Regions from separate parts of the Streptomyces sp. NPDC107522 genome, predicted to be linked through region 2. Evidence: riboswitches for the same ligand, from Rfam matches in the RefSeq annotation. Region 2 holds a riboswitch; each other region holds the start of a gene.
The links. Region 2 has a riboswitch for cyclic di-AMP ahead of ACZ7L6_RS27400 (M23 family metallopeptidase). Riboswitches for the same ligand answer to the same signal wherever they lie in the genome.
Positions count from the first base shown of each region.

Region 1: linked by a shared signal. The riboswitch ahead of ACZ7L6_RS05485 (C40 family peptidase) and the one ahead of ACZ7L6_RS27400 (M23 family metallopeptidase) in region 2 are both predicted to bind cyclic di-AMP.
Region 3: linked by a shared signal. The riboswitch ahead of ACZ7L6_RS06180 (C40 family peptidase) and the one ahead of ACZ7L6_RS27400 (M23 family metallopeptidase) in region 2 are both predicted to bind cyclic di-AMP.
Region 4: linked by a shared signal. The riboswitch ahead of ACZ7L6_RS22710 (transglycosylase family protein) and the one ahead of ACZ7L6_RS27400 (M23 family metallopeptidase) in region 2 are both predicted to bind cyclic di-AMP.

Region 1 is NZ_JBVKAU010000002.1:65,101-70,218, forward strand. It holds gene ACZ7L6_RS05465 (helix-turn-helix domain-containing protein) at 1-670, opposite strand, end outside; gene ACZ7L6_RS05470 (ATP-binding protein) at 884-1,339, shown strand; gene ACZ7L6_RS05475 (LysR family transcriptional regulator) at 1,419-2,333, opposite strand; gene ACZ7L6_RS05480 (LysE family translocator) at 2,425-3,045, shown strand; gene ACZ7L6_RS05485 (C40 family peptidase) at 3,099-3,572, opposite strand; cyclic di-AMP (ydaO/yuaA leader) riboswitch at 3,576-3,708, opposite strand; gene ACZ7L6_RS05490 (hypothetical protein) at 4,128-4,436, opposite strand; gene ACZ7L6_RS05495 (ATP-dependent Clp protease proteolytic subunit) at 4,444-5,079, opposite strand.
Region 2 is NZ_JBVKAU010000009.1:123,112-128,229, forward strand. It holds gene ACZ7L6_RS27385 (DNA gyrase/topoisomerase IV subunit A) at 1-13, opposite strand, end outside; gene ACZ7L6_RS27390 (M16 family metallopeptidase) at 482-1,861, shown strand; gene ACZ7L6_RS27395 (M16 family metallopeptidase) at 1,858-3,246, shown strand; cyclic di-AMP (ydaO/yuaA leader) riboswitch at 3,459-3,623, shown strand; gene ACZ7L6_RS27400 (M23 family metallopeptidase) at 3,636-4,433, shown strand; gene ACZ7L6_RS27405 (GntR family transcriptional regulator) at 4,720-5,118, shown strand, end outside.
Region 3 is NZ_JBVKAU010000002.1:216,867-221,984, forward strand. It holds gene ACZ7L6_RS06175 (sugar ABC transporter substrate-binding protein) at 1-893, opposite strand, end outside; gene ACZ7L6_RS06180 (C40 family peptidase) at 1,163-2,788, opposite strand; cyclic di-AMP (ydaO/yuaA leader) riboswitch at 2,845-3,010, opposite strand; gene ACZ7L6_RS06185 (NAD-dependent epimerase/dehydratase family protein) at 3,152-4,210, opposite strand; gene ACZ7L6_RS06190 (choice-of-anchor D domain-containing protein) at 4,353-5,118, opposite strand, start outside.
Region 4 is NZ_JBVKAU010000006.1:524,357-529,474, forward strand. It holds gene ACZ7L6_RS22700 (cytochrome P450 family protein) at 1-1,146, shown strand, start outside; gene ACZ7L6_RS22705 (transglycosylase family protein) at 1,443-2,489, shown strand; cyclic di-AMP (ydaO/yuaA leader) riboswitch at 2,695-2,894, shown strand; gene ACZ7L6_RS22710 (transglycosylase family protein) at 2,899-3,588, shown strand; gene eno (phosphopyruvate hydratase) at 3,898-5,118, shown strand, end outside.

The DNA of each region.
Region 1 (5,118 bases), on a different contig from region 2:
TGATGCCGATATGCTCCCCGGCCGCGAACGGCAGTACCTGCAAGCGGACATGCGGCAACCGCGCCGCCTCCAACAGCCGCCCCAGCTGCCGCGTCATCACTTCGGGCCCGCCGATCTCCCGGCGCAGCACCGCCTCGTCGAGCACCGCGCTCAGCCGCAACGGCGGATCGGCGTGCAGCACGTCCTGCCTGGCCAGACGGACCGCGACCAGCGCGTCGAGCCGTTCGTCGGCGGCGTCGTCGAGTCCGCTCACCGCGGCCCGTGTCACCGCCCGGGCGTACTCCGGTGTCTGCAGCAGCCCGGGCACCACGGAGGTCTCCAGCGTGCGCATCGCGCTCGCCTGGGACTCCAGGCTGATGAAGTCCCGGTAGGTCGGCGGCAGCACGCCCCGGTACGCGTGCCACCAGTGGTGCCGACCACCACCGTCGTCCGACTCTGCCAACACCAGGAGCAACTCGCGCAGTTGGGAGTCCCGTACACCGTAGGCGTCGAGCAGTAACCGCACATCGGCCGGTTTCACCCCGCTGGCGCCGGTCTCGATCCGGCTCACCTTGGACTGGTGCCAGCCCACCAACCGGGCCGCCTCACCACTGGTGAGCCCGGCTCCGGTGCGCAACGCACGCAGTTCCGCGCCCAGTTTCCGGCGGCGTACCGCGGGTCCGTGCTGCATGGGCAACTCCTTACTCCAACCGAGCCGCCCAAATACGGTCTGCCGTCGCAGAGTTCACCGCTTCGAGCGACAGATATATGCATATCTTGGTGGATCGGCACCCTGACGGCCCTGGTAATGGCAGTCTGGCGACGAAGCACCAGTCCGGGACCGTACTCGAACCATCCGCTCCGTGTCGGACTGCGGTCCCGTTGGGAAAGGGACGACATCGCCATGGCAGATCACTTGGAAGCATCCGTCACTCTGCCGAGCGATCCCGCCTCGGTCTCCGCGGCCCGGGCGTATGTGGTCACCACCCTCGCCGAGTGGGGACTGCCACCGGAGACGGAGACGGCCGACACCATCCGGTTGATCGTCTCCGAACTCACCACCAACGCCGTACAGCACACCCTCGGTCAGTCACCCACCTTCACGGTCGACCTCGAGCTCGACCGTGACGAACACCTGCGCATCGGCGTCACCGACAGCCATCCGCGGTTCCCCAAGCGGCTGCCGGCCGCGGTCCAGCAGGACAACGGGCGTGGCATGGTCATCATCCGCTGGCTGACCGCGGAGTGCGGCGGCAAGCTGAGGGTGCGGCCGACGCGGGAGGGCGGCAAGACCGTCTCCATCGAGCTGCCGTGGATCGTACCGGCGGAGGCGACAGCGCTCCGCGCGGAGGGGCCGTGATGGGCGAGTGCCGCGATGGGTTGTCTGTCGTCTGCGGCTCCGTTGCGGCTGGTCGCGCAGTTCCCCGCGCCCCTTGGGGTCAGGACAGCTGAGCTCGGCTGAAAGTGCCGCGCAGTAGCGCGCGGAAGGCGTCCGCTGCGGGGGACGTCTCGGCCGTGCGGTAGGCGACCGAGACCGTACGGCGTAGCTCCCCGCCCTCCAGTGCGCGCACCCCCACCGGAGTGACCGATGTGCGCGCCACCATCTCCGGTACGAGCGCCACTCCGAGGCCCGCGCTGGCCAGCGCGCACACCAGGAGGTATCCGGGTGTCGGGACCAGCACCGACGGTGTGGCACCGGCCCGGGCCAGGAGCGCCTCGACGCCCCGTCGGGCCGGAGCGTCCGGCGCCATGCTGATCAGGGGCTGGCCGGCGAGCTCGGCCAGCGGCAGGCGTGCGGTTCCGCTGGTGAGGGCGTGGCCCGGGGCGGACACCAGGACCAGCTCCTCGACGAGGATCGGCTCGATGCCTACGGAGGACGGGAGCGGGATCGGGTCACCCGGCTGATAGGCGTGCGTCAGGGCCAGGTCGACCTCGCCGGCTGCCACGGCGGTGACGCCGGCCGAGGGTTCGTAGTCGGCGACGGTCAGCTCCACGTCCGGATGGGCCCGGCGGAAGGCGCTGAGGGCCGGCGGCAGCAGATGGATGCCGGCCGTCTGGAAGGTGCCAAGGCGGAGCGTGCCGCCCGACAGCCCGGTCAGCCGGGCCAGTTCGTGCCGGGCCCGCTCGAGCTCGTCCAGCACCCGCCGCGCCCGGGTCACCAGCAGCTCCCCCGCACCCGTCAGCCGCGCCCCGCGGTGGTGCCGTACCAGAAGGGCGGTGCCCGCCTCGCGTTCCAGCTTGGCCAGCTGCTGGGAGAGCGCCGGCGTGGTGTAGCCGAGCCGCTCGGCCGCTCGGGTGATCGAACCCGCCTCCGCGACCGCCACCAGCGCGGCGAGCCGGGTCGGGTCGTACATGCGAGTCTCCCAGGAGCCTAAACCAATGCTTTAGGAGTCTCCAGAATATTCGAAATACCTGTTGAAGGCTTCCGGACGGCACTCTGGCCGCATGGATGCTCAGCTCATCGCCTTCACCGGGGTCTCCGCCGGCCTGGTCGCCATGCCCGGGGCGGACTTCACCGTCGTCGTACGCAACGCCCTCGTCTCCCGCCGGGCGGGCATCGCCTGCGCGCTCGGGATCGGGGCCGGGCTGCTGGTTCATGTGACGCTGGCGGTGGTGGGAGTCGCCGCGGTGCTGGCCGCCGTACCGGCGCTGTTCCGGGCGCTCCAGGTGGTGGGCGGTGTCTATGTGCTGTACCTGGGCGTTCAGACGCTGCGGCAGCGGCACACCGAGGTGGCCGACACGGGCGCGGGCGAGGATTCCACCGCGCGGCCGCTGCGGCAGGGCTTCGTCACCAACGCCCTCAACCCGAAGGCGTCCCTCACCTTCCTCAGCGTGCTGCCGCAGTTCGTGCCCGCGGGCGCTCCGGCGCTGCCCCGCACGCTGCTGCTGGCCCTGATCGTGCTCGCGATCGCGCTGGTGTGGTTCCAGGTCGTCGCACTGCTGGTGGACCGGCTCGGCAGGTGGCTGCGCAGGCCACGCGCCGCCCGGGCGGTCACGCTCGGCACGGGGGCCGCGCTGACGGCCTTCGGCCTGGCGCTCCTCGCGGGGCCGCTGTCGGCCCTGTGAGGCCCCGGGGGCGGTGACGGCACATCAGACTGCCGTCACCGCCTCCGGGAAGGTCACTTGACCCGGCCGTACCAGACGCTCCTGGTCCAGATCTTCTGCAGCTTCACGACGTCCCCGCTCTTCGGGGAGTGCCAGATCTTTCCCTTCCCGGCGTAGATGCCGACGTGGTAGACGTTCGACCCCGAGTGGAAGAACACCAGGTCCCCGGCCTTGCGGTTACTGGCGGAGATGTGACGCGTCTTGTTGTACTGCTGAGCCGCCGTACGGGGCAGCTTCTTGCCCGCCTTCTTGTACGAGTACAGCGTGAGCCCTGAGCAGTCGAACCTGTACGGCCCGGTGGCGCCCCACTTGTACGGGGAGCCCTTCTTGGAGGCCGCCACTTGAAGTGCCTTGGACGCCGGCGTCGCGGCTTCGGCCTCGGCGGTGAGGCCGGGGGCGACGACGGTGCCGCCCACTGCGGCGAGGGTGAGAGCGGAGGCCGTACCGGCCCGGGCCATCAGCGACGGGACACGATTGAGCGCAGTCATGCGCAACCCTTCGTCAGCCGCCTGTGAAGGATGACCTGTCGGATTCGGGCTGGCGAAGTTGCCCGGCCGCGTTGCCGCGGCTTCACCCCAAGGGTTGCTCGGATCGAACGAACGTCCGCTCCGGCGACCCGTCTTGCTCGGGTCCTCCACTCCTGCCGATCCACTCCTGAAGACCGGTCATCCGGGCGGCGGCAGGACTCGGCGTCCGCCCGGACCGCCCCGCCGCTGTGGCGGGGGCTTGTCATCAGACAGGGATCTTGACGCACGAGTGAGCGAAATACCCAACGGAATCGGGGATTTGTGTTGTTACTCACCACTCACCCGTTCGGGTGGGTAGCCACGTTTTCGTAGGGGTGTCCAGATGCCCGAGGAGCCCCGGACCAGGGACGGAACGCTCGATTCCGCCTTGACGTCATGACTGTTGCGCAACCCTGACAGGCATACAAAAGGAGAAGTGACTACGCCGAAAGGGGGTACGTCATTTGGTCCGTTTCAGCCCCGCTCCGGACGCCTCGTCAATGGGCCGAGGCGTCCGGTGTCGCTCTGAACACGCCGTCAACTGTCGGAGCGCGGCGGCACCGTGACGCGAGCCGTGCGGCGCTCTCCGTCCAGCACGCGCAACGCACGCGCCAGCGTGGGCGCGTGCAGCTCCGTCTCACCGCGCTGGTGCATCAGCGCCAGCGCGTCCCGGAGCTCGGCCGCCCTGGCGACCAGCGCCTGGGCGGCGCGCAGTCCGCGGTAGGTGTCGCCGTGCTGCGCCGGGTTGATCCGGCCCAGTAGGTCGACCACGTCGAGGTAACGGTCGATCAGCTCGCCCTCCGCACGGGTCAGTGCGGGCAGGGGTGGCAACTCGGGTGGGAGCACCGGCCGATCACCGCCCAGTGGGCGGGGCGAGGGTGGTCTTGCGGCTGGGGATGATCCGGTCCACCAGGCCGTACTCCACGGCGGCCTGCGCGTCCAGGATCTTGTCCCGCTCGATGTCGGCGCCGACCTGCTCGCGGCTGCGCCCGGTGTGCCGGACGAGCAGCTCCTCGAGGCGGGCCCGAATGCGCGTCAGTTCGTCGGCCTGGATGGCGAGATCGCTCGCCTGTCCCTCGATCGGCTCGGGCAGCCCCGGCTGGTGGATCACCATGCGCGCCCCCGGCAGCGCGAACCGCTTCCCCGGAGCGCCCCCGGCCAGCAGCACCGCGGCGGCCGAACCGGCCTGGCCCAGGCAGATCGTCTCCACGTCGCAGGTGACGTACTGCATCGTGTCGTAGATCGCCGTCATGGCGCTGAACGAGCCGCCGGGCGAGTTGATGTACAGCGAGATGTCCCGGTCGGGTTCCTTGTGCTCCAGGTACATGAACTGCGCCATCACATCGTTGGCCGAGGTCTCGTCGACCTGGGTGCCGAGGAAGACGATCCGCTCCTCCAGCAGCTTCGAGTACGGATCCTGCGTCTTGTTGCCGAAACTCGTGCGCTCGGTGAACTCGGGCAGGACATAGCGGGCGGACGGTCGGGTCATGGCTCACGCCTCCCTTGGCGGGGTGCCTGTAAAAAATGT
Region 2 (5,118 bases):
TGCGGCGGGCCATCGCTGCCGGCTCCTTCTGTCTGCTGGTCGCGCGAGCGTTTGACGGGTCTGACGCGGACCATTGTGGACCGCGGCACTGACAACCACCGACCAGGACCCGATGTTGGGCTCCCGCCAGGGGTTCGAGAAGTGTCGCCGACGCCCCTGGTCCTCCGCATCCGACGGGGAGGATTCGGTATCAACCGCATCTACGGTCACTCCTCTTGCAACGGGGGACAGCTCGCGCAGGGGGCGGGCAACCGACCTCACCGGTGCGCTCGGACCCCGCGACGGCAAGTCCGCGCCGCGCGACCGTTCACTCCCCGGAGTGATCGCCGGGTACCTGCCCGAGGCCGTCGAGGAGGGCGTCCCGGCACGGCGTTGTGACCGGGAACTTCGCCGACCCTTCGGACGCTGCATACAGTGGCAGGAACTGAGCACGAACTGCTCGACACAACGCAGTGCACTTGACCGGAAGGACACCTTGCCCATGGGTCACACGGCCACACCGGAGGCACAATCCGGCGGCCTCACCGCGACGGAGCACCGCCTGGCCAACGGCCTGCGGGTAGTGCTCTCCGAGGACCACCTCACGCCGGTCGCGGCGGTCTGCCTCTGGTACGACGTCGGCTCCCGCCACGAGGTCAAGGGCCGTACCGGACTCGCCCACCTCTTCGAGCACCTGATGTTCCAGGGCTCGGGAAGCGTGAAGGGCACGGGTCACTTCGAGCTCGTCCAGGGCGCGGGCGGCTCGCCGAACGGCACGACCAGCTTCGAGCGCACCAACTACTTCGAGACCATGCCCGCCCACCAGCTGGAGCTCGCGCTGTGGCTGGAGGCCGACCGCATGGGCAGCCTGCTGATGGCGCTCGACCAGGAGAACCTGGACAACCAGCGCGATGTCGTCAAGAACGAGCGCCGCCAGCGCTACGACAACGTCCCCTATGGCACGGCGTTCGAGAAGCTGACCGCCCTGTCGTACCCGGACGGACATCCGTACCACCACACCCCGATCGGCTCGATGGCCGACCTGGACGCGGCCAGCCTGGAGGACGCCCGCGCGTTCTTCCGCACCTACTACGCGCCCAATAACGCCGTCCTGTCGATCGTCGGCGACATCGACCCGGAGCAGACGCTCGCCTGGGTCGAGAAGTACTTCGGCTCCATCCCGGCCCACGACGGCAAGCCCGAGCCGCGCGACGGCTCGCTGCCCGAGATCATCGGCGAGCAGCTGCGCGAGGTCGTCGAGGAGAACGTCCCCGCGCGCGCGATGATGGCCGCCTACCGGCTCCCGACAGACGGCACGCGCGAGTGCGACGCCGCCGACCTGGCGCTGACCGTCCTCGGCGGCGGCGAGTCCTCCCGTCTCTACAACCGGCTCGTACGGCGTGACCGTACGGCCGTGGCGGCGGGCTTCGGCCTGCTGCGCCTGGCCGGGGCGCCCTCCCTGGGCTGGCTGGACGTGAAAACCTCCGGTGATGTCGAGGTGCCCGTGATCGAGGCGGCCGTCGACGAGGAGCTCGCCCGCTTCGCCGCGGAGGGCCCGACCGCCGAGGAGATGGAGCGCGCCCAGGCCCAGCTGGAGCGCGAGTGGCTGGACCGGCTCGGCACGGTCGCGGGCCGCGCCGACGAACTGTGCCGGTACGCCGTCCTGTTCGGCGACCCGCAGCTCGCGTTCACGGCCGTGCAGCGCGTCCTCGACGTCACCGCCGATGAGGTCAAGGCCGTCGCCAAGGCCCGCCTGCGCCCCGACAACCGCGCGGTGCTCGTGTACGAGCCGGTCGCCGGCGAGGCCGACGACCTGGAAGCCGCCGCCGAGGACGCCGCAACCGCCGAGACCACCGACGAGAACGAGGAGTCGGCGCAGTGACCGAGCTCGCCAGCATGGAGTTCCACCCGCAGCCCCAGGCCGGCGAGGCCCGGCCCTGGGCGTTCCCGGCGCCCGAGCGCGGCAAGCTGGACAACGGCCTGACGGTCCTGCGCTGCCACCGCCCCGGCCAGCAGGTCGTCGCCGTCGAGGTGCTCCTGGACACGCCCCTGGACGCCGAGCCGAAGGGCCTCGACGGCATCGCCACGATCATGGCGCGCGCCCTGTCCGAGGGCACCGACAAGCACACCGCCGAGGAGTTCGCCGCCGAGCTCGAGCGCTGCGGCGCCACCCTCGACGCCTACGCCGACCACCCCGGCGTGCGCGTCAGCCTCGAGGTGCCGGTCTCCCGTCTGCCGAAGGCGCTCGACCTGCTCGCCGACGCCCTCAGGGCGCCCGCGTTCGCCGACGCCGAGGTCGAGCGCCTGGTGCGCAACCGGCTCGACGAGATCCCGCATGAGATGGCGAACCCCTCGCGCCGCGCCGCCAAAGAGCTCTCGAAGGAGCTGTTCCCGGCGACCTCGCGCATGTCCCGCCCGCGCCAGGGCACCGAGGACACGGTCGCGGGCATCGACTCCGCGGGCGTACGCGCCTTCTACGAGCGGCACGTCCGCCCCGCCACCTCCACCGTCGTGGTCGTCGGCGACCTCACGGGCGTCGACCTCGACGCCCTGCTCGGCGACACCCTCGGCGCCTGGACCGGCCGTGCGGCCGAGCCTCGCCCCGTCCCGCCGGTGACCGCCGACGACACCGGCCGTGTCGTCATCGTGGACCGTCCCGGCGCCGTCCAGACGCAGCTGCTGATCGGCCGCGTCGGCCCCGACCGGCACGACCGCGTGTGGCCCGCGCAGGTGCTCGGCACGTACTGCCTCGGTGGCACCCTCACCTCCCGGCTGGACAAGGTCCTGCGCGAGGAGAAGGGCTACACCTACGGCGTGCGCGCGTTCGGACAGGTCCTGCGTTCCGCCCCGGACGGCACCGGCGCGGCGATGCTCGCCATCAGCGGCTCCGTCGACACCCCGAACACCGGTCCCGCGCTGCAGGACCTGTGGACGGTGCTGCGCGGCGTCGCCGCCGAGGGGCTCACCGACGCCGAGCGGGACTTCGCCGTGCAGAACCTCGTCGGGGTGGCGCCGCTGAAGTACGAGACCGCCGCCTCCGTGGCGAACACGCTGGCCGACCAGGTCGAGCAGCACCTGCCCGACGACTACCAGGCGACGCTGTACCAGCAGCTCGCCGCGACCGGCACCGTCGAGGCCACCGCCGCGGCCGTGAGCGCGTTCCCAGTGGACCGTCTGGTGACGATCCTCGTCGGCGACGCGGCCGAGATCCGGGAGCCCGTGGAGGCGCTCGGCATCGGCGAAGTCACCGTCGTGGCAGCCGAGTAGAGGACACGCAAGCGCCGCACAGCGGCACGCGCGCGTAGGGCCCTGGTGACGGAAGAGTCACCAGGGCCCCCTTATGCCCGAATTGAGGGAGAGGTTGCCTGTATTGCCTGTGGGATGCGCTACAAAAGCCGTGATCCGTTTGGGGATTGAAAGATGCCCCGTTTAGCGTCTTCCGGGCTGTCCGTCAGGCAGTGCGCCGCGCCCGCGGCACCGGACAGCCATCGCCGAGTCCCCGTACGGCGCGAGCCAGGGGAGCCGGGGACCCACCCGTAGTCCCTGGGGTGAATCGGACGCCCGCGCGCCAGCGAGGGGGCCCGTAGGAGACCTTCCTGCTCCGAACCCGTCAGCTAACCCGGTAGGCGAGAGGGAAGGAAAGGATCAGCCACTTCATGGCGTTCAGCTGCGCCACCGGGAAGTCCACCGAGAAGAAGCGTCCCACTGGGAAGCACCGCCGGCCCGGCCGGTTCGAGCGCACCACGGCCCGCGCGGCCGGCGTCGCCGCGCTCACCGCCACCGGCGTCATAGGCACCCTGGCCGCCCCGGCGCTCGCCGCCGAACCGGCCGCGGAGCAGACGGGCCTCATCCCCGTCATCACCGTCGACAACTCGATCGCCGACCAGATCGACGCCCAGGCCGCCGCACAGGAGCAGGCCGCCAAGGAGGCCGCGGCCCTCAAGAAGGCCGCCGAGGAGGCCGCGCGCAAGAAGGCGGCCGAGAAGGCCAAGAAGGAGCGCGAGGCCAAGGAGCGCGCCGCCCGCGAGGCCGAGCGCAAGCGCCTGCTGTCCTACGTCGCCCCGATCGCCGGCTCGTACATCTCCACCGGCTACAAGGCCGGCGGCGCCGTCTGGTCCTCCGGCAGCCACACCGGCGTCGACTTCCACGCCGCCAGCGGCACCTCCGTCCACGCGGTCGGAGCCGGCACCGTCGTGGAGGCCGGCTGGGGCGGGGCGTACGGCAACCAGGTCGTGATCAAGATGAACGACGGCACGTACACCCAGTACGGCCACCTGTCGTCCATCGGCGTCTCGGTCGGGCAGACCGTGACGCCCGGCCAGCAGATCGGCCTGTCCGGCGCCACCGGCAACGTCACCGGGCCGCACCTGCACTTCGAGGCCCGCACGACGGCGGAGTACGGCTCCGACATCGACCCCGCCGCCTACCTCCGCTCGCACGGCGTGAACGTCTGACGCCTCACTCGGCGTCTCACCGAAGCCACGCCGCACGAAGCACCCGCAGTCCCGAAGCCCCGCCTCGCGACGCACCGCAACCGCGAAGCTCCCGGCTCACGCTGCACCGCAACCCCGAAGCCCCCGGCTCCCCGAGCCGGGGCTTTCGGCGTTTCTGAGACGATCCGCTGTCCAAAAAATATCCCTGGATTCCGACCCGCCGTCGGAAATTCCGGCCGGTTGCCATAGAGTCACTCAACACACGTCATTCGTCGACGTTTCACGGGGATTAAAGCGGAGGTCGGTCATGCGTATTCCGGCGCACTCGGTATGCACGGCGATCCGGGACGACATCGTCGCCGGTGTCTACGAGCGCGGCAGCCGGCTCACCGAGGAACTCCTCGCACGCCGCTACGGCGTCTCCCGCGTCCCCGTGCGGGAGGCCCTGCGCACCCTGGAGGCGGAGGGCTTCGTGGTGACCCGGCGGCACGCGGGCGCGTGCGTCGCCGAACCGACCGAGCAGGAGGCCTCCGACCTGCTGGAGATGCGCGGCCTCCTGGAGCCGCTCGGCGCCTCCCGGGCCGCCCAGCGGCGCACCGAGGCCCATCTGAAGGTGCTGCGCGGCCTCGTCAGGCTGGGCCAGGAGCGGGCCCGGAGGGGGAACAGCGACGACCTGCGCTCCCTGGGGGGCTGGTTCCACGAGACG
Region 3 (5,118 bases), on a different contig from region 2:
GTCTTGTACAGCCACAGGGAGTCGACCGCGAGGTAGCCCTGGAGGTAGGGCTGCTGGTCGACGGCGAATTCGACCTTGCCGTCCTGGACGGCGGTGACGAGTTCCTTGTTGAGGTCGAAGGTGGCGACCTTGGCCTTGCTGCTCGCGTCGGCGGTGGACTGGACGGCGGTGAGGGCGAAGGGGGCGCCGAGGGTGACGACCTGGTCGATGGTGGGGTCCTGCTGGAGTTTGGCGGTGATGGTGGACTTCACCGAGGGCATGTCGGTGCCGTTGACGTAGAGGTTGTCGGTGGTGCCCTTGAAGCCCTTCTTCAGGCCGGCGCAGCGGGCTTCGAGGGCGACGTGGCCTTGTTCCTGGATGACGCACAGGGCGTGCTTGGCGCCGGTGTTGTTGAGTTTTTCGCCGAAGGCCTGGCCGGCGATGTTCTCGTCCTGGCCGAAGTATTCGAGCATGCCGAGGTCTTTCCAGTCGTCGAGGCCGGCGTTGAAGCCGACGACGGGGATGCCTGCGGTCTTGGCCTTGGCGATGACGGCTTTCATGGCGGAGGGCTTGGCGGCGGTCAGGGCGATGCCGTCGACTTTCTGGTCGATGGCGTTCTGGACGAGGTTGGCCTGGTTTCCGGCGCTGGGGTCGGCGGAGTAGACGAGTTTGATGTTGTCCTTGGCGGCGGCGGCTTCGGCGCCCTTGCGGATCAGGTCCCAGAAGGTGTCGCCGGGGGCGGCGTGGGTGATCATGGCCACGGTCATGCGGGGGGTGGTGGCCTTGCCGGCCGCGGCGCCGGTGGTGTCCTCCTCGGACTTCTTGCCGCCGGAGCTGCTGGAGCAGCCGGTGGCGAACAGGGCGCCGGCCAGCACCGTGGCGGTCAGAGCGGCGGCTCGCTGGTGTCTGCGCATGTCCCATGCACCTCACTGTGCTGATCAGGGCGGGTTCTCAGGTGGGGGGAGGTTCACGGGTTACCGCCCGCTGGATACGACTGGAGCGCTCCACTAGCGCGCTCTAGTGGCAGGTACTATGCGGGCCTCGGCAGGTGATGTCAATGGGCTTGTCAGGACGTACCGACAAAGCCGAGGTGGCGGGGTGTCACCGATGGGTGGGCAGCGAAAGCCACCCCGCCTCGTGGAGGCAGGGTGGCGGCGGTGGCGTCTGTGGTGGGGGCGCCGGATCAGGCGGGGCGTATCACGCTGTGGATCGCCGCCTCACCGGCGTAGTGGATCGTCTCCTCGCGTATGGACGCGCCCGGGCCGGGGGCGTGGATCATCATGCCGTTCCCGGAGTAGATGCCGACGTGGCCGGCGTGGAAGAGGACCAGGTCGCCGGGCTCGACGTAGGGGAGGGCGATTCCGCGGCCGGCGGTGGCCTGCTCCTGCGGGGTGCGCGGGAGCGTGATTCCGGCGGCCTTCCAGGCGGCCTGGGTGAGGCCTGCGCCGTCGAACGCGTCCGGGCCCGTCGTGCCCCAGACGCAGGGTTTGCCGAGCTGGGCGCGGGCGAACTCGAGGGCTCGCACGGCTCGGGTTTCCTGGGGCGCGGTGGGCGTCGTGGGGGCGGTGGGTGCGGCGACGGCGCTCGTGCCCAGAGCCGGGCTCGTGTCCAGAGCCGGGGTTGTGCCTGGAGCCGGGCTCGTGCCGAGGGTCGGGCTCGTGTCAGGGGCCTGGGGGTAGAGGGTCTGGCCCGTGCCGAGGGTTTGGCTTGTGGTGGCGGCCGTGGGCGGGTCGGCAGACCAGACTGCGGTGCCTGCCCAGGCCGTTGTGTCGGCCGGGACCGGCGTAAGGTCGGCCGCGCCCAGCTCCTGCAGCGCCTGCCACTGTGTCTCGGCCGCGGGCTGGACCGGGGCCGGTGTGGTGCTCCAGGTGTCGGTGGGCTGGACCGGGGCCGGTGTGGAGCTCCACGTGTCATCGGGCTGGAGCGCGGTCGGCGTGGAACTCCAGGTGTCGGCGGCCGGGGCCTGGCTCGGCGTGGTTTCGATCGGTGTGAGCGCGGTGCCCTGTTGTGCGGTGTAGGCGGACAGCAACTGGCGGGCCCGGTCGAGCTTGAGTCGGCTCTGTTCCTTGGTCGTCCGCAATGAGGACCGCTGTTGCGGATCGGCCGTCGACTCGGCCGCAGGCGCGGTGGTCGGAGCGGGCAGGGCCAGGGCGGTCTGGGTGCCGTGTGTGCTCTGCGTGATCTGGTTGTTCTGTGTGTCCTGGATGGCCCAGGTTGCCGTCTGCGATGCGTCCGGAGCGGCCGGCAGGGCGGCGACGGGGCCGGCAGTCAGCTCGGCCAAGGGAGTCGTTCCGGCGGCCGGACCGGACGTCAGCTCCGCGACCGGGGCGGCGGGCAGCTCCAGTGAGGCACGGCCGGTTGCCTCACGCCCCCGGTCGGTCAGCCCCTCGACCGCACGCTCCGCCGGGCGAGCCGGCCGTGTCCCGGTGGGACGGTCCGGCACCCTGTCGCTCGGCAGCCTCGCCGGGACGGTCGGACCCAGCTTCGAGCGGGCCGCGTCGAACCACTGCCGGGCGACGCTGTCGAGGGCCGGGTCGCTGCGCCTGCTCTCGTCACGCCGGACAGCCGAGGCGGACCCGCGTCCGGCGTCCGTCGGCCGGTCGGCGCGCCCCCGCGGTCCCGTCGCCGCGGCGCGAGTGGCGTTGAAGGTCCCCGTGTCGGACTCGGCCTGGTTGTAGAGGGAGCTGACCCGTCGGCTCACCTCCTCGCGGCTCGGCGTCTCGTCCCCGACGGACGGGGCGGCGTTGGCCGTCTGGCCGAGCAGGGCCACAGAGGTGAGGGCCGCCGACGCGAGTGCGGAATTGCGCATGCCGGGGAGGCTCAAAGCCCCCGGACGCGCGGTGCGTTCCGGCGCCATGGGCGACGTACTCCTTCCGTACTCCGCCTACCGAGTTAGCTGACGGGTTCGGGTTCCGGAAGGTGTGCCCTACGGCCCTTGCCCCGAAGGGCAGTTGGCCGATTCACCCCAAGTTCGGTTGGGTCCCCGGCTCCAGTGGCCGCGTGGGCGCACCGGACTCGGCGGAGGCCGCACGTCCCGGCGGGTTCGCCGGAGGTCGTCGTGCGGCCTGAGGCGTAACCTAACCAACTTGTGTGTCTCGCGTGAAGATTGACGTGTGAAATGTCCGATACGTTTTTGTGACCTTCGACGCTCGGGGCAGGTCGAGGGCCGAATTCACTTCGCGGCGCGCTGGCTCCGCCACGCCGAGTAATGATCGAGGATCGTCTCCTCGATCGGGCGGTAGGTGATGCCCAGTTCGCTCACGCTCCGGCTGTTGTTCACTTCGAAGCGGATGCCGAGGTGCTTGCGGATGTAGTCCTGGGTCAGCCCGAAGGCCGGGCCGAGGAGGCGTACGGGCCAGTGCGGGAGCGCGGTGCGCGGGAGGCGGAGGTCGCGTGGGTGCCGGGTCCGCAGGATGCGGGCCATCTCGTGGAAGGACGTCATGGTCCGGGCGGCGAGGATGTATCGGCCCTTCGCGTCCGGGTTCTCCGCCGCCGCGATGTGCGCGTCGGCCACCTCGCGCACGTCCACCGTGGTGAAGCTGAAGTCCGGTGCGCCGTAGAAGAAGTAGCCCTTGAAGAGCTCCTCCAGCAGGAACAGGCTCCCGGACTCCGAGGCGGGTGTGAGGGAGGGGCCCAGGATCAGGCCGGGGTTGACCGACACCATCCGCCAGCGGTCCTGGGCGGCCTCCGCGTCCCATGCCGCGCGCTCCGCGACGGTCTTGGCGTAGTGGTAGGGGTTGTTCTCCACCGTGCTGGTGGTGTTGAAGTACCGTTCCGAGAGGACCGCGTCGTCCATGTCCAGGACGTCCGCGTAGTCGCCGAAGATCGCGCCCACGGTGGAGGTGAGGACGAGCCGGTCGACCGTGGGCGTCCGTTCGACGGCCGCCAGCACGTTGCGCGTGCCCAGCAGGGCCGGGTCGACCATGTCCCGGCGGCCGTCCTTGATCTTCTCCGGCATGCGGAACGGCGACGCCACATGGAACACCACCCGGCAGCCGCTCATCGCCTCGTCGAAGGCGCCCTCGGTGAGCAAGTCGGCCTCGAACAGCGACAGTCGGCCCGGATGCGCGTCCTGCATCTCCCGCAGCGGCCGTACCTTCGCCGTGTCGGCCGTGCTGCGCACGGTGGCGTGGACCTCGTAGCCGCGCTCCAGGAGCCGGTTGACCAGATGGCTGCCGACGAACCCGCTGCCACCGGTGACCAACACGGCCGCCGACCCGTCTGCGCCCACCCTCACCCCTTCTCCCGCACGGAAGCCGGTCGATCACGGTAGCGGCGATCCCTGTGCACGGCCATGCGTTCGAGGGCACGGGGGACAGCTTCCCCAAGGGTGCAGCCGGGTACCGAACGGACCGTCTTCGGCCCGGCTGCGGTCATGCTCCGTTGCCGCGGAGGCGGATGACGTGCGGGCTGTCCTGGGCGTTGGTGGTGATCCTGAGGGCGCCGAGGAGTTCCCCTCCAGCAGGCGGGGTGAACGTGACGGCGATCGAGCGGGAGTCGCCGCCCCGCAGGACGGCACCGGTACACGTGTCCGCCGTCTTGACGAAGCCGGCTGTACCGTCGGCGATGTCGACACGTTCGACGGTCAGCGCTCCGGAGCCGGTGTTGGTCAGGTGGACCGTCCGGGGGGCGGAGGGGGAGGCGACCGCCTGGTCGCCGAAGTCGAGGGCGGCGGTGCTCAGTGCCGCGTGAGGAGCCACCCCCGTTCCGAGCAGGGCAGCGGTGTGGGTCCGGCCGAGACTGTCGGTGACGCGTACCTCGCCGGCGCGGGCGCCCTCCGCTGTCGGGAGGAAGATCACCCTGATCCGGCAGTAACCGTTCGGCCGCAGCACGCTGCAGGAGTGGTCGTGGCGGAAGTCGCCGCTGACCGCGAGGCTCTGGATGGTCAGCTCGGTGTTCCCGGTGTTGGCCAGCAGCAGGTCCTGTCGTGCGCTGAACGTGCCGACCGGCTGCGCCTCGAAGGTCAGCCCCGGCGGATCGAACGTCACCACCGTGCCCAGACCGGTGCCGGTCAGCGGCACCGAGAGGCCGGGCACGGGAGCCGCGCACCGCACGACGAGGTCGGCGTCCCGCATACCGATCGCCGTCGGCCGGAAGGTCACCCCGACCGCACAGGACCCTCCGGGGGCCAAGGGGCCG
Region 4 (5,118 bases), on a different contig from region 2:
AGCGGCGTGGAAGCCTGGCTGGTCACCCGGTACGTCGACGCCAAGCAGGCGCTCGCCGACAGCCGGCTCTCCAAGAACCCGGCCCATCACGACGAACCCGCGCACGCCAAGGGCAAGACCGGTATCCCGGGTGAGCGCAAGGCCGAGTTGATGACGCACCTCCTCAACATCGACCCGCCCGATCACACCCGCCTGCGCCGGCTCGTCTCCAAGGCATTCACGCCCCGGAGGGTCGCCGAGTTCGCCCCCCGCGTGCAGGAGCTCACGGACCACCTCATCGACGGGTTCGCGGCGAAGGGGAACGCCGACCTGATCCACGAGTTCGCCTTCCCGCTCCCCATCTACGCCATCTGCGACCTGCTGGGCGTCCCCCGCGAGGACCAGGACGACTTCCGGGACTGGGCGGGCATGATGATCCGGCATCAGGGCGGCCCGAGGGGCGGTGTCGCACGGTCCGTCAAGAAGATGCGCGGCTATCTCGCCGACCTCATCCACCGCAAGCGCGAGGCACTCCCCGCGGCCCCCACCCCCGGCGAGGACCTCATCTCCGGCCTCATCCGCGCCTCCGACCACGGCGAGCACCTCACCGAGAACGAGGCCGCCGCCATGGCCTTCATCCTTCTGTTCGCCGGATTCGAGACGACCGTCAATCTCATCGGCAACGGCACGTACGCCCTGCTCACCCACCCCGAGCAGCGCGCCCGCCTCCAGAAGTCCCTCACCGCCAAGGAGGCCGCCCTCCTCGAAACCGGCATCGAGGAACTCCTCCGCTACGACGGCCCCGTCGAGCTCGCCACCTGGCGCTTCGCCACCGAACCCCTCACCATCGGCGGGCAGCACATCGCACCCGGCGACCCCGTCCTGGTCGTCCTGGCCGCCGCCGACCGGGACCCGGAGCGGTTCGCCGACCCCGACGTCCTCGACCTCGGCCGCCGCGACAACCAGCACCTCGGCTACGGCCACGGCATCCACTACTGCCTCGGCGCCCCGCTGGCCCGGCTGGAGGGCCAGACCGCCCTCGCCACGCTCCTCACCCGCCTCCCGGATCTGGAACTCGCGGTGGACCCGGCCGAGTTGCGGTGGCGAGGCGGCCTCATCATGCGCGGACTGCGTACGCTGCCCGTCCAATTCACACCGGCACCGTGACCGCCGTGCCATCGCCTTCGTGAGCGCAGCGCCGTCGCCTTCGTGAGCGCAGCGCCGTCGTCGCACTTCACAGCCGTCCGGTCACGGACCGGAGCGAAACGCTCCACCTACCCCGCACGGCCCGTTCGCACACCCGAAGATGAGATGCCCTCAAGTCTGTGATCTTCACGTGATCTACGCGGCATTAACTTGTGACAAGTGATCGCCTGCCTATACGTTCACGGATCAGCGCGGCCCCTGCAACACCCGGCACGACCGGTCGCGCCGGTCCCTGCTGTCTCGCGAAAGGTCCCCGCATGCTCTCCGGGAACGGTCGTCACCGTCGCCCCCGCCAGGCTCCGGCCCTCATCGTCGCGGCCGGTGTGACCGGCTCCGCCATCGCCATCCCGCTGCTCGGCGCCACGGGCGCCAGCGCAGCCGAGGGCACCGTGTGGGACAAGGTGGCCGAGTGCGAGAGCGGCGGCTCCTGGAGCGCCGACACCGGCAACGGGCAGTACGGCGGACTGCAGTTGACCCAGGAGGACTGGGACAAGTACGGCGGCCTCGACTACGCCTCCAGTCCCGACCTCGCGAGCCGCTCCCAGCAGATCGCCGTCGCTCAGAAGATCCTCGCGGACCAGGGCACCAGCCCTTGGGGTACCTGTGCGGTGCTCAACGGGCTCACCAAGGACTCCGGTTCGGTCGACCTCGACACCGGCGTCGCGGAGGACTCGCCCTCCGAGGTGTCCGGATCTTCCGGATTGCTGGATTCATCCAACTCATCCGGATCATCTGACTCGTCCAATTCCTCCGACTCGTCCGGCTCGTCGACGCCCTCAGGCTCGTCCGGCGACTCGTCGGACTCCTCGAACTCGCCGAGCGGCTCTCCCGATGGTTCGTCCGAATCGTCCCAGGATTCGTCCTCTTCTCCCTCTTCTTCCTCTTCGGCGGACGATTCCGCGAAGTCCGGTACGTCACCCTCCGCAAAGGCCTCGCAGTCACCCGAGGACCCCTCCACGGAGACGCCCAAGAGTGACGATCAGGCCAACTCCGGCCAGGATGTGGGCTCCTGGGGTCTCGCCGACACGGGGGCGATCTACGCGGAAACGGCCGACGCCGTGGCCGGCTCCGGTCGCCATCGCGGCCCCAGCGCCGACGAGAGTGAGGTCGCCGACAGTGCCGCCAAGGCCTCCGGTCGCCACGCCTCGTACACCGTCCGCGCCGGCGACACTCTCGCGTCCATCGCCGACTCCCTTGAGCTCGACGGTGGATGGTCCGCGCTGTACGACGCGAACAAGAAGGCCATCGGTACTGACGCCAACCACATCTTCCCCGGTCAGACCCTGGAACTCCCCGCCGAATAGGGGGCGAACAGGGCGAAAAGCAGCTGGAGTTCGCGTCATGGTTCGCGCTGAATGTCCGTTTTAAATGTAGTGAGAGATAGATCTCAGAAGCCCTGATCGTCTTTGGAAATCCGGGATTCGGGTGTCTACGGTCGTGATCGCTCGGCAATCCGAGCCCCGGCTGCCGCAACGCCGAATCCTGCCAGCGGCCGCACGGGAACAGTCGTCGCGTCAAGCGCCGTAGGCAGGAGCGGGGGACCCAAGGTAGGCGCCGGGTCCGGCAGTTGAGGCCTTTCGAGGCCGCACGGCCGGAGTCGGCTAGGGGTGAAGCCGCGCAACGGGAGCCGAAAGGCGACCGGGCGCGGCCGGGCAACTCAACCGGCCCGAACCCGACAGCTCACCTCGCAGGCGTCGGTGAGGGGATCTCTCCATGCTGTTTTCCAGCAAGGGCAAGCACCGTCGTCCGTCCAAGGCCGCTCGCGCCATCGCCGTCGTCGGCGTCACCGGTGCCGCCGCCGTCGCCGCCCCGCTGATGGCGGCCGGCAGCGCCTCCGCCGCCACCGCGTCCGAGTGGGACGCCGTCGCCCAGTGCGAGTCCGGCGGCAACTGGTCGATCAACACCGGCAACGGCTACTACGGCGGTCTGCAGTTCTCCGCTTCCACCTGGGCCGCGTACGGCGGCACGGCGTACGCCTCCACCGCCGACAAGGCCACCAAGGCCCAGCAGATCGAGATAGCCGAGAAGGTCCTCGCGGGCCAGGGCAAGGGCGCCTGGCCGAACTGCGGCACCGGCCTGTCCAGCGCCGCCTACAACGGCTCCTCGGCGAGCGGCTCCTCGCAGAGCACCGAGACGACCACGCGCTCCACCGAGCAGCAGTCGGCCTCCCGCTCCACCGACCGCCCGGCCGCCAAGAAGAGCACCAAGACCGTCACCACCCCGACCGGCAAGAAGGTCAAGAAGGGCGACGGCGAGTACAAGGTCGTCAAGGGTGACACCCTCAGCTCGATCGCCGAGAAGCACGACGTCAAGGGCGGCTGGGAGAAGCTCTTCCAGCTGAACAAGGACATCGTCGAGGACGCGAACCTGATCTACCCGGGTCAGCAGCTGCACCTGAAGTAATACCCGGGCGACAGCTGAACCACAGCGCCCTCCCATCCGTGGTCCTCATAATGAAGGCCTCGTGAGGGCCACCCCCGTCCCCACGGGCTCCCCGCTCCGGTGCGTGTTCCCCCGTACGCACCGGGGCGGGGTTTTTTGTGCGGGGTGCTTTTGTGTACGGGGGTTTTTGTTCCGTTCGGAAACAATTTACTCTCGGTTCTGTCCACGGGCCGGTCGACCGCTGGCCGATCGCCGTGAGCCGGTTAGGCTCGTCTCGCAGTACCCACCACGGTCTGCGTACCCGCGTCACATCCCAAGAAGGAGATGCTCGTGCCGTCCATCGACGTCGTCGTAGCTCGGGAAATCCTGGACTCCCGAGGCAACCCCACGGTCGAGGTCGAGGTCGGCCTCGACGACGGCAGCACGGGTCGTGCCGCCGTTCCGTCCGGCGCCTCGACGGGCGCCTTCGAGGCCATCGAGCTCCGCGACGGTGACCCCAACCGCTACCTGGGCAAGGGTGTCGAGAAGGCCGTCCTCGCCGTCATCGAGCAGATCGGCCCGGAGCTGGTCGGCTACGACGCCACCGAGCAGCGCCTGATCGACCAGGCCATGTTCGACCTGGACGCCACCGACAACAAGGGCTCCCTCGGCGCCAACGCCATCCTCGGCGTCTCGCTCGCCGTCGCCCACGCCGCCTCCGAGGCCAGCGACCTCCCGCTCTTCCGCTACCTGGGCGGCCCGAACGCGCACCTGCTGCCGGTGCCGATGATGAACATCCTGAACGGCGGCTCGCACGCCGACTCCAACGTGGACATCCAGGAGTTCATGATCGCCCCGATCGGCGCGGAGTCCTTCTCCGAGGCCCTGCGCTGGGGCGCCGAGGTCTACCACACCCTGAAGAAGGTCCTGAAGAGCAAGGGCCTGGCCACCGGCCTCGGCGACGAGGGCGGCTTCGCCCCGAACCTCGGCTCCAACCGCGAGGCCCTCGACCTCATCCTCGAGGCCGTCAAGGAGGCCGGCTACACCCCCGGCGAGCAGATCGCCCTCGCCCTCGACGTCGCCGCGTCCGAGTTCTACAAGGACGGCGTCTACGTCTTCGAGGGCAAGGAGCGCTCGGCGGCCGAGATGACCGAGTACTACGCCGAGCTCGTCGAGGCGTACCCGCTCGTCTCCATCGAGGACCCGCTGTTCGAGGACGACTGGGAGGGCTGGAAGACCATCACCGCCAAGCTCGGTGACAAGGTCCAGCTCGTCGGCGACGACCTGTTCGTCACCAACCCCGAGCGCCTGGCCCGCGGCATCGAGGAGGGCGCGGCCAACGCCCTGCTGGTCAAGGTCAACCAGATCGGCTCCCTGACCGAGACCCTGGACGCCGTCGAGCTCGCCCAGCGCAACGGCTTCAAGTGCATGATGTCCCACCGCTCCGGCGAGACCGAGGACGTCACCATCGCCGACCTGGCCGTCGCCACCAACTGCGGCCAGATCAAGACCGGCGCCCCGGCCCGCTCCGAGCGCGTCGCCAAGTACAACCAGCTGCTGCGCATCGAGGAG